2 regions of the Metabacillus sp. Hm71 genome follow, and region 2 is predicted to be linked to the other one. Evidence: predicted binding sites of a transcription regulator. Region 2 holds the regulator's gene; the other holds the start of a gene.
What was found. The regulator Rex, encoded in region 2, represses fermentation and respiration genes when NADH is low (regulators of the CRP and FNR family bind a similar motif). The targets are predictions, from matches to a motif close to TTGTGAAATATTTCACAA.
Positions count from the first base shown of each region.

Region 1: the regulator Rex is predicted to act here: its motif matches at 2,289-2,306, upstream of ACSVDH_RS28470 (AtpZ/AtpI family protein).

Region 1 covers NZ_CM200278.1:5,832,003-5,836,435, reverse strand. Annotated here, with positions in the region: gene ACSVDH_RS28475 (S8 family serine peptidase) at 1-2,208, shown strand, start outside; gene ACSVDH_RS28470 (AtpZ/AtpI family protein) at 2,439-2,660, shown strand; gene ACSVDH_RS28465 (ATP synthase subunit I) at 2,667-3,035, shown strand; gene atpB (F0F1 ATP synthase subunit A) at 3,057-3,791, shown strand; gene atpE (F0F1 ATP synthase subunit C) at 3,869-4,081, shown strand; gene atpF (F0F1 ATP synthase subunit B) at 4,368-4,433, shown strand, end outside.
Region 2 covers NZ_CM200278.1:281,921-286,353, reverse strand. Annotated here, with positions in the region: gene groES (co-chaperone GroES) at 1-243, opposite strand, end outside; gene ACSVDH_RS01555 (CPBP family intramembrane glutamic endopeptidase) at 663-1,397, shown strand; gene ACSVDH_RS01550 (YdiK family protein) at 1,394-1,597, shown strand; gene tatC (twin-arginine translocase subunit TatC) at 1,604-2,374, opposite strand; gene tatA (twin-arginine translocase TatA/TatE family subunit) at 2,381-2,593, opposite strand; gene ACSVDH_RS01535 (redox-sensing transcriptional repressor Rex) at 2,617-3,261, opposite strand; gene moaC (cyclic pyranopterin monophosphate synthase MoaC) at 3,480-3,968, opposite strand; gene ACSVDH_RS01525 (ABC-F family ATP-binding cassette domain-containing protein) at 4,200-4,433, shown strand, end outside.

The DNA.
Region 1 (4,433 bases), 590 kb from region 2:
ATTTTGTATTTGATCTTATTCATTGTCATTTCGATAAGCACCACAGCAAATGGTGAAACCTTTCCTAAAAGACCGCCCTTGCCATCGGATGAAGAGGCAAGCATGCAAAAGCTTATGTTGGTTGTGAAAAAAGATGATTTTCTTCCTATTAAGAACAAGCTGGAGCAACAATCCAAGATCACGATCCATCAAATGTATCAACATGTTTTTTATGGTTTTTCTATAGAAGGGCCTGCTGAAAAAGTAATGGCTCTCAGTAATGATCCTGCAGTTCTGCATTCTAGCCCTGTTGTTTCCTATCGCCCGTTCATCAAAGAAAGTGTGCCATTTATCGGTGGAGGTGATGTGAGAGGATTATTTGACCGTGATCACCACAGGTTAACCGGCAAAGGAGTAAAAGTAGCTGTCATCGATACAGGGGTTGATTATCACCATCCTGATTTACATCGAAACTATAAAGGCGGCTATGATGTCATTGATGATGATAAAGATCCAATGGAGACGAAGGCTTTGGATGGAAATGAAACCATTCATGGCACACATGTGGCAGGGATTATTGCAGCAAATGGAAAATTAATGGGCGTTGCTCCAGAGGCGGAAATCTATGCATATCGAGCATTAGGGCCCGGTGGTATGGGCACCTCTGATCAGGTGATCGCGGCAATCGAAAAGGCAATCAAGGATAAAGTGGATATAATCAATCTTTCTTTAGGGAATAGTGTGAATGGTCCTGATTGGCCAACAAGTCTTGCGCTTGACCGTGCTGTTGAAGCGGGTATCGTTGCTGTGACATCAAGCGGTAATTCGGGGCCAGCTGTCTGGTCGGTTGGTTCACCTGGTACATCCGCTAAAGCCATTTCGGTTGGAGCGTCATCACCACCGCTTCAAATGCCCTATTTAAAAATTTCAGGTGTAAGAACTCTCATTAAAATGAATCAAATCCAGGGAGCAAAGCCTTGGGAAATGCATGGATTAGATGAGGTCGTTTTAGGAGGAATAGGGGCGGAGCAAGATCTAAAGAAGTCGGTAAACGGTAAAATTGTTCTTATCGAAAGAGGAAAAATTACTTTTACAGAAAAGGTGCTCAATGCAAAGCAGCGGGGAGCAAAGGCGGTTATTATTTACAATAATGTAAAAGGCAATTTTTCAGGATCATTAGAAATACCAATAGAAATTCCTGTTGTATCGATCTCAAAAGAAGCAGGGGCCCTAATTAAAAAACAGTTAAACAAGCAGCCTAGCGTTCGAACCATTTATAAAAAGGAAGAAGATGAGCTTGCTGATTTTAGCTCAAGGGGTCCAGTAACAAATACATGGGGGATAAAACCGGATGTTGTTGCCCCTGGTGTTGCAATCGATAGCACGATTCCAAATGGATATTTAGCAATGCAAGGAACAAGCATGGCCGCACCGCATGTCGCTGGAGCCTGCGCATTATTAAAACAAGCACACCCAAACTGGAGACCTGAACAAATAAAAGCTGCTTTAATGAATACAGCATCACCTTTAACGAATGTACGAAAGGAAAGGCTGAAGCCTATTGAACAAGGTGCTGGTAGAATTAATCTAAAAGAGGCAATTGAGGCGAAGGTGCTGATCTATCCAGGATCCCTTACTTTTGGGAAATATGAGACACGGCATCCGCGCACAAAAAAACAACAAAAAATCACTTTTGATAATCAGTCGAATCTTGTGCAAACGGCATATGTAAAAACACCGTACAATGAGCCTGGAATCCAATGGGTGCTTCCAGCAAAAATCACACTACAGCCTGGTGAGAAAAAACAAGTGGAAATTGGACTGGACATAACACCAAGTCGATTAAAGCCAGGGATTCATCAGGGATGGCTGCACGTTATACAAGGTGAAAGGCAAATCGAAATTCCCTATTTATTTGTAGTGGATGAACCGAATTACCCTAGAGTGATGGGCTTTGAGTTTGCCTATGGTGACCAACCAAAATCATATAAGTATCAGCTTTATTTGCCAGGCGGGGCTGATGAGATGGGAATTGCCTTATATGATCCGGACACATTGACGTTTGCAGGTTTTTTGGATTGGCGCAGAAATGTACCAAGAGGGGTGGTTGAAAAAGAGGTGAAAAAGGAAAAATTGAAATTGAAAAAAGGATTGTACAAAGCACTCATTTTTGCCAAAAAAAGCGGAAAGGAAGATCAGATTGAGGTTGATATTTTACTAAGTGAATAATTTAGTTTGTTTAACAAAGTCAAGGGGTTGACTAGTGAAATTGTGAACGATTTGTGAGATTTTGTGACGATTGCGGTAGATTGTGAATATTTTAACTTTAAACAGATTGACATCAACTATGTGCTATTGTATGCTATACGAGGGTGTAATGATAAGGTTTACAATACCATTCTAGAACCCGCTTTTCAACCCCTAATTCCGTTATAAATCAAGTAGCGAGGATTTATAGAATGCGACAAAAACACCGCCATCCGCTTCATGCGATGGGCCTAATGTCAGCCATCCTTTCCCAATTAGCAGGCTCTGTCTTGCTGGGCATTTTTGCTGGGAAATGGGTAGATGAATATTTTCATACTGAACCGTTGTTTTTGATCGTAGGCCTTCTGCTTGGGCTAGCTGTTGGGATTTATGCCATGCTCAGATTAGTCCACCACTATTTCTCAGGAGAATAACATTTCATGTTTGATATGCATCTGATGTTTCGCAGATATCGTAAGTACATATTATATCTACTTTCCCTCTATGTAGCAGGGTGGGGGTTTACGGAATATCAGTCTGTTTTCCTAGGTTTAGTACTCGGGACAAGCATAAGTCTTTACAATTTGTGGATCATGGTACGAAAGCACAATCAGTTCGATCGTGCCATCCAGGAAGGAAGGAAGACGGGGTCGCTGGGAACGACATCGCGAATGGCAGCAGCTGGTGTTGCAGTCTTTTTCGCAATTAAGTTTCCTGACTATTTTCATTTGGTTAGTGTAGTTATTGGATTAATGACGATGTACATCGTTATTATGATAGATTATGTAGTTCAACATTCACGCGCTTAGCTGGGAAGAGAGGTGAATCTATTGGGTCACGAAGCTCCTGTGGTAGAATTTTTAGGTCTTACTTTTAATTTATCAAATGTATTAATGATTACGGTTGCTAGTATAATCGTATTCTTAATCGCAATTGCGGCAACACGCAATTTGGCGATGAAACCAACGGGAATGCAGAACTTTATCGAATGGGTTGTCGATTTTGTTAAAAATATTATCGGCTCTACGATGGATTGGCAAACAGGCGGACGTTTCTTAACGTTAGGTATGACTTTATTAATGTATATTTTTGTTTCAAATATGCTGGGGTTACCTTTCGCTATTGTTGTCGGACACGATTTATGGTGGAAATCACCAACTGCAGATCCTGCAATTACTTTAACTCTTGCAGTTCTAGTAGTAGCATTATCGCACTACTATGGCATTAAGATGAAAGGTGCATCTGAGTATGGAAAGGACTTCTTTAAACCGATGCCTTTCATGTTCCCACTTAAGATTATTGAGGAATTTGCAAACACGCTAACTCTTGGTCTGCGTCTTTACGGGAACATTTTTGCAGGTGAAATTTTATTAGGCTTGCTTGTCAGCCTTGGAACAAGCGGTTATGCAGATGGGTTTGGAAGTGGAATTATCGGTACGATTTCTGCGGCAATTCCAATGTTAGCATGGCAAGGATTTAGTATCTTTGTTGGTGCAATCCAGGCATTTATTTTCACTATGTTAACGATGGTATATATGGCACACAAAGTGAGTCATGACCATTAATCAATATATGTTCAATCAATTTGAACGAATATAAAAGGAATACTATTTTTCATACAATTAAAGGAGGAAATTTAACAATGGGTTTATTAGCAGCTGCAATTGCAATTGGTTTAGCGGCACTTGGTGCTGGTATTGGTAACGGTCTTATCGTATCTCGTACAGTAGAGGGTATTGCACGTCAACCTGAAGCTAAAGGTGTATTACAAACTACTATGTTTATCGGGGTTGCATTAGTTGAGGCGATTCCAATCATCGCGGTAGTTATCGCATTCATCGTTATGGGTCAATAATTCGATAAGGAAAAAGAATTCATATGGCGAAGATCATTCAAAGCGAACCTTCGCCTTTCCTTTATGTCATGATAACGGGCAGAATTGAAAGCCTAAGGGAATAGTAAGCTTTATTTTTAAAATCTTAATTTTGTTTTAACAGATAAATTTTTTGAGAAGTCTGGTGTTTAGAAGCACTTTGAGTGTGAAATTGGCATTCTCTCATTTCTGAAATTCCGGCCTCTGACCTCTGACTTCTAATCATCATAACCCATCATGGAACTCTTGAAGGGAGTGAAACCGAGCTATGTTAACTTTTGATCTTGCATTAGGCGCGACTACAGGCGGCCTAAACACAGGTGATATCGTATTC
Region 2 (4,433 bases):
GTATTCAGTACCTTCATATTTCACTTCAGTACCTGCATATTTTGAGAAGATAATACGATCGCCTTCTGCTACTTCAAGTGCTACTTTTTCTCCGCTATCTAATACACGACCTGTACCAACAGCAACTACTTTACCTTCTTGCGGTTTTTCTTTCGCACTATCTGGAAGGACGATACCGCTAGCAGTTTTTTCTTCAGATTCTACTAACTCGATAATAACGCGATCACCTAATGGCTTTAACAAGTGAAACAACCTCCTCAAATTCTTTTAAAAATGATTATTTTTCCTTTTTATTAGCACTCGGTTCACTTGAGTGCTAACACAATTAATATATTATATAAGATCTCTTTCAATTTCAAGTATGAAGTTAAAAATTTTTTTAAAAAAACTCACCTATTAAATTTGACCATAAAACGAAATGTTCATACATCTTTTCGTTCATTCAGCATAGTTATCATACATATGATCGCAAGAAGGTATGTTACAATATAATGGGACTTAATAACGTTTAAACCGCTATGACCTTATGTCAAAGTCGGATCTTACCGGTTAAATATCCTTACTACTCTTCTTAGCTTTTCCTATTCTTATAGTAGTGGTTTACTGCCCATTAAGATCAGGATAAGTTTGATCCATTTTAAGACATAATAAAGGAGGCTTCTATGAAAAAGCATTATTGGTTTATTTTATTAACATATATACTCATGCAGCTTTCAGGTGCTATTGGGATCGGCATCTTACAACTCTTACATATAGGTGATACACAAATTGAACAGTTTGCTTATTGGACCATTTTCAGCTTTACGGCTGCATTTATCATTATTCTGCTTTTATTAAGAAAAGAACGGAAAGATGAGAACTTGCTTCGCGGAGAACCATCCTCTGTAGCAGCTTCAGTAGGCTGGGCGATCGGAGGCTTCTTTTTAGCGATCATTGCACAAAGTATTGCAGCAAATATCGAAATAAATCTATTTGATGTTGATCCTGGGTCGGAAAACACACAAATGATTGTTCGTGTCATTGAGTCAGCACCTTTTGTCATCCTTGTTACATCCATTATAGGCCCAATTTTAGAGGAAATCATTTTTAGGAAGATTATCTTTGGCGTGTTATATAAACGGACAAATTTTATTATTGCAGCTTTGATTAGCTCCATTATTTTCTCCCTCTTACATGGCGAACCGGAGCACTTGCTTTTATATGCGTCAATGGGCTTTACCTTTGCTTTCTTATATGTAAAAACAAAACGGATCATTGTCCCTATTTTTGCCCATGTTGCCATGAATACGATGGTTGTCATTGTTCAAACTGTATTCCGAGAGGATATAGAGAACATGATGAAGCAAATGGAGGAACTTCAGAACGTTCAAGCGATTATTGGAGGCTTTTTAACATGAGAACAAACCCGATTTCTATGGGGATCTTTTATTTAACCATGGGACTGCTGTTTACGTATTTAGCAATAAGTAGCGCAGAAAACGGAATTTTTTCCTTCCCAACGATCCTATTAATGCTAATCGCAACCTTTGATATTGGTGTTGCGATTAGAATGTTTATCTTTACTAGTAAAATGAAAAAAATGAGCAAAAAAAAATGAGACGAATTATTCAGTCTCATTTTTTGCGTTCTCCTCTTCAAACCTGACCATTTGCACTTTTCTATACGTAATTCGGGAAATCCAAATACTGATTTCATACAAAATAAACAGCGGTATGGAAACCATTAAATGAGACATAAGCTCCGGGGGTGTGATAAGTGCGGCAATGACAAGCAGAACAAAGTAAGCATATTTTCGAAATTTCGATAAAAACATCGGCGTGACAATTCCCAATCTTGTTAAAAACATAATAACAACAGGCAATTGAAACAAAAGGCCAAACGGAATCGTTAGCTGTAATAAAAAGGTAAAATACTCATGAATTCCGATCACCTGATTAATTTCTAAATCCTGCGAGATTCCTTCCATAAAATCAACGACAAACGGAAACAAGACAAAATAGGAAAAAGAAATTCCCGCTAAAAATAATCCAAGTGACATCGGAATATAGCTTAATGTGACACGTCTCTCCTTCTCATATAACCCCGGGCTTATAAACGACCAAAGCTGATACAAAATAACCGGTGAAGTAAGCACAAACGCTATAATAAACGCAAATTTCATATAGACCATCAAAGGGTCTGTTAAATTAAAAGAATTCAAAGTTAAATTCTTTGCTTCATCTGTATGCTGTAAGTAAACAATAATCGGTCTTGAAAGAAAAAATCCTCCAACAATCGCTATGAAAAAGAAAACGACAACAATAACAAGTCGTTTTCTAAGCTCTGTAATATGTTCAATGACCGACATTTCATTTTGTTTCATATCGGTTTTCATCCTATCTTACTTAACTTCGTCCGTTTTTTCTTTCTTCTTTACATCATCTTCCTCATCATCTGCCAAGCCCTTTGTTGCATTTTTAAATTCACGTAATGAACTGCCGACCGCTTTACCGAGATCAGGTAATTTTTTCGGTCCAAAAATAAGTAATGCAAAAAATGCAATTAGCAATAGGCTCCCAATTCCAATGGAGTTAACGAATCCAACTGTTAGCATCGATCTCTACCTCCTTGTAATGATTATTTATCTTCATTTGGATAATGTTTTAAAAAATAAACAAGCGACTGAAGCTCAACCGCTAAATCAATATGATGAATGCGTATCGTATCCGGAACATTTAATCTAGCAGGGGTAAAATTTAAGATTCCTTTAATCCCTTTGACAATCAGCCTATCTGTAATGGACTGGGCAACGGTTGCTGGTACGGTTAAAATCGCAACAGTGACATCCTCAGGCAAATTTTCTTCAAGACTGTCTAAATGATAAACAGGAACTCCGCCAATTTCCGTCCCAATTTTCTCATCATCCACATCAAATGCAAGAGAAATAACGGTGTTATTATTTTTTGTAAAATTGTAATGTAAAAAGGCTGTGCCTAAGTTTCCAACACCTATGAGACAAACCTTTGTCATTTCATCTTGGTCCAATGTTTTTCTAAAAAAAGATAACAAATAATTTACATTATAACCATACCCTTTTTTTCCTAGTGCCCCGAAATAGGAAAAATCCCTTCGAATCGTGGCAGAATCAACCTTTACAGCATCACTCAGCTCAGCAGATGAAACACGCTGCTTGCCTGATGAGTGTAAATTCTTTAAAAAACGATAGTATAAAGGCAAACGCTTAGCAGTTGCCTGCGGAATTTTAGATTGTTCGATATTCACTCTTTATCCCTCACATTCATACAAAACCCCTATGACGCACAAATGCGTCACCATCAATAAAATGAAGGAAAAATGCCGTTTACCTATAAACGCGATCTTATTAGGGGTGAAACCAGCAAGCTCAAAACATGATGATTGAAACTAGCCTTATACTATAAATTTCCTTTTAACAGAAACTGTACATAACCAATTAGCATTATTTTATTGACCTATTATGATCAAATCTCTTTTCTGAAAAAATCTCCGGTTTTGCCGCCTGTTTTTTCTACTAAATAGGTTGGACCGATAACCATGCCTTTATCCACAGCTTTACACATATCGTAAACAGTAAGTGCTGTAATGCTGGCAGAGGTTAACGCTTCCATCTCAACACCTGTACTCCCTTTTGTTTTAACGGTGGATGTAATCATCAATTCATAAGTATGTTCATTAACATTCCATTGAAATGCAATGTCTACACCTTTTATTGGAATCGGGTGGCACATAGGGATTATAGATGACGTTTGCTTAGCAGCCATAATACCTGCTACTTGTGCAACGGAAAGAACATCACCTTTTCCGATTTCATGATTCGTAATCTTTTGATAAATTTCTTCAGTCAATTTTATGCTCGTCTTAGCTTGTGCAGTTCTGACTGTTGTTTCCTTTGCAGAGATATCAACCATTCTGGCTCTGCCTTGTTCATTAAAATGGGTAAATTCTGACATATACTTTATCCCCTTATATCTAGACTATACACTATTTTTACTAATCTGTCTGTTTTGTATTTGTGACAATTAGCACCAATGCCTCTGTCATTTTAACATGAGTTGCCTTCTATAAACATAATCCGGGAAGGATTTTTTCTTCAGATCGGTGAGTTTTATCCAATATGACATCTTTGTTGCCCAGAAGCCCTTATTTAAGCTACACTTAAAGCATTAGCAGAGGTGAAAACAATGATATTGTTACAAATAAATCAACTTAGTAAATATTTTGGCGCAGATCCTATTTTATCGAATATTAAACTTGAGATACAAACGAGAGATAAGATTGCGATTGTCGGCCGTAATGGTGCTGGAAAATCAACTCTTTTAAAAATAATCGCTGGAAAATTGTCTCATGATACAGGAGATATCATCAAACCGAAGGATGTCACAATCGGCTACCTTGCTCAAGATACCGGATTAGAA